2 linked regions of the Urbifossiella limnaea genome follow. The protein of the gene in region 1 interacts with the protein of each later gene in a pairwise test. Links are inferred from orthologs where the notes say so. Each region holds a gene or a part of one and is shown on either strand. Other genes may lie near its edges. The genes, in order: recO and recR.

Region 1 (3,172 bases):
TCCCCGGCGCGACCCGTTAACCCGAATGGAGCCTGCGATGCTCGCCGTGGCCGGGCTGTTCGTGGCGGTGTGTGCGCCGCGGGAGTGCCAGCCGGCGCCGGACCAGCCGGTGCGCATCACCGTCGTCACGGTGCTGGCCACCCGCGCGAATAAGAGCGTGGACGAGCGGCTCGTCGAACTGGCGAAGGAAGTGCAGAAGCGCGACGCGGCGCTGACTGGCTTCAAGCTCCACGCCTCGGAAGCGAAGTCCGTGGCCCCCGGCGACAGCGTCCGCTTCGATCTCGTGGACGGCAAGAAGCTCGAGGTGAAGGTGGAGCGGCCGCGCGACGAGAACGGCCGGGTGGCGCTGAAGATCCGCCCGCCGGGGCTCGGCGAGGTGACGTACACCTGCACCTGCGACCGCTTCTTCCCCGTAGTGACTCCGCACCGCACCCGCGACGGCGAGACGCTGATCGTGGCCGTGATGGCCCGGCCGTGCATGTTGAAGAAGTAGCCACCCTTCACGGCGCCAGCCGGTCCCGCACCCACCCGTCACCGCCGCGCGTGAAGCGGATGCGATCGTGCAGCCGACTCCGCCGCCCCTGCCAGAACTCGATGACCCGCGGCAGCACCCGGTAGCCCCCCCAGTGCGGCGGCCGTGGCACGTTTCCGTCGGGGTAGCGAGCCGTCAACTCGGCGTGCTGCTGCTCCAGCACCTCACGGCCGGCGATCACCACGCTCTGCGGCGACGCCCACGCCCCGAGCCGACTGCCGAGGGGGCGGACCGTGTAGTACTCGTCCGACTCCGCCGCGCTCACCACTTCGACCGTACCCTCGACACGCACCTGCCGCTCGACCGCCTGCCACAGGAAGACGAGCGCGGCACGCGGGTTAACCTCGAGCTCGCGGCCCTTGCGGCTATCGTAGTTCGTGAAGAAGGTGAAGCCGCGCTCGTCGAGGCCCTTCAGCAACACGGCCCGCGCGGACGGCCAACCGTCGGGCGTTGTGGTGGCGAGTGTGAAAGCGTTCGGGTCCGGCAGACCGGCGGCGATGGCCTGATCGAGCCAGCGGCGGAAGAGCGCGAACGGGTCGCGACCGGCGTCGTCCTCCGAGAGGCCGCCGGCGCTGTACTCCTGCCGCAGGTCCGCGAGTGACGCCATGCTTCCTCTCCGTGCCGGGCGGGCTTCGCCGCGCCCCTCTACTGTGCTATCACGGAACGACCCCCGGGGGAAGCGATGGCGGCCGAGCAGGCGTTGGCACTCGTGGTCCGCGGCACCGACTGGAGCGAGACCAGCCGGATCACGACGCTGTTCACCCGCGAGTTCGGCAAGCTGCGCGGCCTGGCGAAGGGCGGCCGTCGGCTCAAGAGTAGCTTCGACTGTTCGTTCGACCTGCTGACCGTGTGCCGCGTCGTGTTCCTGCGGAAGGCCCAGGGCGGGCTCGACCTGCTCACCGAGGCGCGGATGGAGGAGCAGTTCCCCGCCCTGCGCGAGAACCTGGCGGCGCTCAACGCCGGGTACTACGTCGCCGAGTTGCTGTCCGACGGGACGCAGGACTACGACCCGCACCCCGAGCTGTTCGACGCCGCGCTCGACACGCTGCGGAAGTTGGGCGAACCGGGCGAGTCGCCGGTCGACGCGGTGACGCGATTCGAGCTTGTTTGGCTCAAGGAACTCGGCTATCGCCCGCGGCTCGACGTGTGTACCGGGTGCGGCAAGGCCGTGCCTGGGGGCGTGACGCGGGTGTGGTTCAGCCCGGCCGCCGGCGGAGTGGTCTGCACCCCGTGCAGCCCAAGCCAGCCGGACCGCCGGCCGCTCACCGGCGACGCCCTGCGGGCCATCGCCACGGGGGTCGTGGCCGAGCCGGTGCGGGCGGAAGTGCGGGCGGTGCTCGGGCAGGTGGTCAGCTTCGTGCTCGGCCGCCGGCCGCGGATGCACCGGTTCCTCACCGACCGGTAGCGACCGAACGGAAACGGGGGAGAGGTCATGGCCGACGCTGCCGGGCGGGTGTGCCGCGGGCTCCAGCTCCTCACCGGGGCGCTGGCCGTGGCCCTCGTCGCCCCGGGCTGCCAGGGCTTCACCAAGTTCAAGGAGCGGGTCGCCGAATTCCGCTTCTCCAAGAGCTACGAGGACGCCCGCGCCGAAGAAAAGCTGGCCGAGGCCGAGGGCGAGTTCACCGCCGCCAACTACGCCGACGCCCGTGACAAGTTCAAGCGGCTCGCCGACAACACCGGCAACCCGGCCACGCTCGCCGAGCGCGCCCGCTTCATGCAGGCCGAGTGCGACCGGATGCAGAGCAACTACCCCCGCGCCGTCGACACTTACCACCGCCTGCTGATGGACTTCCCGACCGGTGCCCACCGCCGCGAGGCGTGCGCCCGGATGTTCGAGATTTCCGATTACTGGCTCGACGACTTCCGCGACGAGATCACCACACGCACCGCGGCCGGGGAGAAGGGCGTCATGCGGTGGACGCCGAAGTGGAACAACCCGCTCGACAAGTCGCGGCCGTTCCTGGTGCAGGAGGGGCGGGCGACCGAGGTGCTGGAGAACATCCACACCCACGACGTGACCGGCCCGACCGCCGACACGGCGCTGTTCTGGTGCGGCTACGTCAACTTCGTCCGCGGCAACTTCGACGAGGCCGACCACTTCTTCAGCCAGCTGGTCGAGCTCCACCCGGACAGCCGGTGGCGGCCGCAGGCCATCGCCTACGCCGTGCAGGCGAAGAACAACGCCACCGGCGGCGCCATCTACGACGGCCGCAAGTGCGCGGAGGCGCTCCACCTCGTTCAGATGGCCGAGGCGACGGTGCCCGAGATCACCCAGGACCCGGCCATGGCCGAGCGGATGACCCGGGCCCGCTTCGCCATCCGGTTCCAGCAGGCCGAGAAGGATTTTGAGACGGCCCGGTTCTACGAGCGGACTGGGCACCCCGGCTCGGCCGTGTTCTACTACGAACTCGTCCGCCGTCGCTACGCCGGCACCCGTTACGCCGACCTGGCCACGGAGCGCAAAGAATTCCTGATGCGGACGATCGCCGAGGGCCGCACGCCGCCGGGGACCGATCCCATCCGTGTGCTGCAAGCGAAGTGGGACGAACTGATGGGCCGACCGAACGTGGTGCAGCCCGAGGCTCTACCCACGGACGCGCCGACGGCCGCCCCGACGGCCCCCGTCAGGCAGCCCGCGAC
Region 2 (3,240 bases), 220 kb from region 1 along the record:
TGTGTTGGCCGGGCTCGACGTGTGGACGACGACGAAAGCCCGTGTGCGCGGCATGGGACACGGCCAGGTGCTGCTAGAAATGGCGGCCGTGCGGCTCGCCCGCATGGACGAGGCGCTTTCCGTCGGGCAATTGCTCCGGTCGATCGCCCAGGGTGGGCCGCCGCATGCCGCGCCTGGCGGCAACGGTGTGGCAACAATGGGCGGTGCGTCAGTCGACGGCGTAAAAAAAAACAGCCCGCTGACGCTGGCGTCGGATCGAACCGGATGGGATAATTCGGCAGTTGGTGACGGTACTCCGCGAGACTTGACCGTGGAGTCGGTCGCCGCGGTGTGGCAGGACGCCAAGCGGATTCTGCACGAGCGGGCGCCGCTTCTCGCCAGTCAACTCGATTCGGCACTTGTGCCTGCAATTTTCGGGCCAAATTCGCTGGCAATCCGGTTTCCCCCCGGGTATAATTCCGCTTACCAGGCGAGTGCCACCGAGCAGGGTCTGCTTCGCGTGCAGGACGCGCTGAAGCGTGTGACGGGCAAGCCGGTCACGGTCCGCTTCGACGCCCCGCCCAGTGGCGGGCCCGCCGAATCGCCCGCGAAGTTGCCGGCGACCTCTGCCGCGGAGCGAAAGAAGACGCTGATGACGCTGCCGTTCTTCCAGAAGGCGGCCGACTCGCTCGGGGCGCAGCTGTGGCACGTGGACGAGGCGTTCGACCCGGCCGCCGTCGCCCCCCAGCCCGCGACCCCGACCGACGACACCGACGAGGCGACGTGATGTTCGGAAAGCTCGGCTCGCTGATGTCCCTGATGGGGAACTCCGGCAAGCTCAAGGAGGAGATGGAGAAGCTGAACACCCAGCTCGGGACAATCGTCGCCGAGGGGGCCGCCGGCGCCGGCTATGTGACTGCGAAGGTGAACGGCCGGATGGAGGTGGTGTCCGTGGCGATCACGCCCGACGCCATGACCGACCGCGAGATGCTCGAAGACCTGGTTGCCGCGGCCGTGAACAACGCGATGGCCAAAGCCCGCGAGCAGGTCGCCACCGCGACGGCAAAGATGGCCGAGAACATGGGGCTGCCGCCGGGGATGCTGGGCGGCGGGCTGCCGGGGCTGTCGTGACGAACCGCAAGTCTGTGAGGGCGTCGTGGGCGAACCGCAGGGGGTGATCGGGCGGCTGCTGGAGGAGTTGGCCAAACTCCCCGGCATCGGGCCGAAGAGTGCCGAGCGCATCGCCCACTTCCTGCTGGCGGGCGACCGGTCGCAGGCGACGAAGCTCGCGGACGCGCTGCGGGCCGTAGCCGACCGCGTCCGGCCGTGTCGGGAGTGTTTCACCCTCACGGACCGGGAAGTCTGCGAGATCTGCTCCGACCCGCGCCGCGACGCCGCCCTGCTGTGCGTCGTCGAGACGCCCCGCGACGTGGCCTCGTTCGAGCGCGCCGGCAGCTTCCGCGGGCTGTACCACGTCCTCGGCGGACGGCTCGCCCCGCTCGACGGCGTCGGCCCGGACCGGCTGACGTTCGCGCCGCTGGTCGATCGCGTGAAGCGCGGCGGCGTGCGGGAGGTGATCCTGGCGACGAGCCCAACGCTGGAAGGCGACGGCACGGCGCTGTACGCGGCCGACGTACTTTCGGGGAGCGGTGCGGCGGTGACGCGGTTGGCACGCGGGTTGCCTTCCGGTGCGTCCCTTGAGTTGGCGAATGCGCAGATGCTGACCGACGCCCTCCAGGGGCGGCGGGCGTTCTGACCCGACCCACCCGGGCGGCCCGGGTTGACCTTAGGCGGAGACGATATGAGCGGGATGCGGATCGGCATGGACCTTTCGGTGCGCATGAATCAGCAGATGATTCTCGCGCCGCGGATGATCCAGTCGATGGAGATCCTGCAGCTCCCCATCATCGACCTGCAGGCGAAGATCGAGAAGGAACTCCAGGAGAATCCGTTCCTGGAGCAGAAGGAGCAACTCGGCGAGAACGAGGAGGGGGCCGAGAAGGAGTTCAACCCCGACGCCCCGCTGAAGCACGACGACACCGGCGACCTGGAGTTCAGCCGGCTGGAGGCGCTGAACCGCGACTGGGACGACCACTTCAACGAGGAGCACCGCGGCAGCCGCGGCGCCCTCGAAGAAGAGGGCGACCGCAAGATGGACGCGATGGCGAACATGCCGGACCGCCCGCGGTCGCTGCAGGACCACCTCGACGAGCAGCTCGGCGAGCTGGAACTCGACCCCGAGGTGCGGGCCCTCGCCAAGCACGTGTGCAGCTTCATCGACCGCACCGGCTACCTCGGCTCCCGGATCAAGACGAAGCGCCGCGAGACCGACGACGAGTCGGAGGCGCGCGAGACGTTCAGCCCGATCACGCTCCTGGAGATCGCCCAGACCTACGACCAGCTCGTCACCGAGGACGAGGTCGAGGACGTGCTCGTCAGCGTGATCCAGAAGCTCGACCCGCCCGGCATCGGCGCCCGCACGCTCCGCGAGTGCCTGCTCCTGCAAATCACCGACGAGACGCCGTGTGCCGACGTGCTGCGCGTGCTCGTCCGCGACCACCTGGACGACATCGGCTACAACCGCATCCCCGTGATCCAGAAGGCGACGCGGTTCGACATCCCCACCATTCAGGAGGCGGTGGAGGCGCTGCACCACCTCGACCCGAAGCCGGGCCTCAAGTTCGCGGAGAGCGGCGTGCAGTACGTCGTCCCCGACGTGGTGGTCGAGCGGAACGACGACGGCGACTACGACGTGCGGCTGACCGACGACTGGGTGCCGAACATCCGCATCAGCAAGCGGTACTTCGAGCTGTACAAGTCGAAGGGGCTCGACGAGGCGGCCAAGGAGAAGCTCCGGAAGTCGCTGCAGTCCGCACAGTGGCTCGTGTCCGCCGTCGAGCAGCGGCGGAACACGCTGATGAAGGTGACGAAGGCCATCATCGACCACCAGCGGGCGTTCCTCGACGCCGGCCCCGAGCACATCCACCCGCTGAAGATGCAGCAGATCGCCGACCTGGTGAAGGTCCACGTGACGACCGTGAGCCGGGCCGTGGACGACAAGTGGGTGCAGACGCCGCGCGGCGTGTTCCCGCTGAAGCGGTTCTTCGGCGGCGGCAAGGTGAACGTCCAGACGCAGGAGGACGTGGCCTACGAGGTGATGAAGCAGAAGCTGATGGAGCTGGTGAGCGACGAGGACAAGGCGAACCCGCTTTCTGACGAGGAGTTGGTGACGAGGCTGAACGACGCCGGCTACCCGGTCGC

Evidence for each region.
Region 2: the proteins of recO (region 1) and recR interact in binary tests that used the Escherichia coli proteins (3 or more experiments, as listed by UniProt). The link is inferred for Urbifossiella limnaea from one-to-one orthologs.

Annotation. Positions count from the first base shown.
Region 1 is NZ_CP036273.1:3,302,670-3,305,841, reverse strand. The notes cover bases 218-3,075. They hold recO (DNA repair protein RecO), read left to right. Parts: upstream 218-1,214; coding sequence 1,215-1,937; downstream 1,938-3,075. Other genes in these bases: ETAA1_RS13495 (tetratricopeptide repeat protein), read left to right, coding at 1,965-3,075; pdxH (pyridoxamine 5'-phosphate oxidase), read right to left, coding at 501-1,139; ETAA1_RS13510 (hypothetical protein), read left to right, coding at 218-493. Outside these bases: ETAA1_RS13515 (anti-sigma factor), read left to right, coding at 1-20; more of ETAA1_RS13510, read left to right, coding at 38-217; more of ETAA1_RS13495, read left to right, coding at 3,076-3,172. UniProt on the Escherichia coli protein: Involved in DNA repair and RecF pathway recombination.
Region 2 is NZ_CP036273.1:3,087,067-3,090,306, forward strand. What follows is about bases 10-2,935. They hold recR (recombination mediator RecR), read left to right. Parts: upstream 10-1,135; coding sequence 1,136-1,735; downstream 1,736-2,935. Other genes in these bases: dnaX (DNA polymerase III subunit gamma/tau), read left to right, coding at 10-766; ETAA1_RS12610 (YbaB/EbfC family nucleoid-associated protein), read left to right, coding at 766-1,110; rpoN (RNA polymerase factor sigma-54), read left to right, coding at 1,781-2,935. Outside these bases: more of dnaX, read left to right, coding at 1-9; more of rpoN, read left to right, coding at 2,936-3,240. UniProt on the Escherichia coli protein: May play a role in DNA repair. It seems to be involved in an RecBC-independent recombinational process of DNA repair. It may act with RecF and RecO.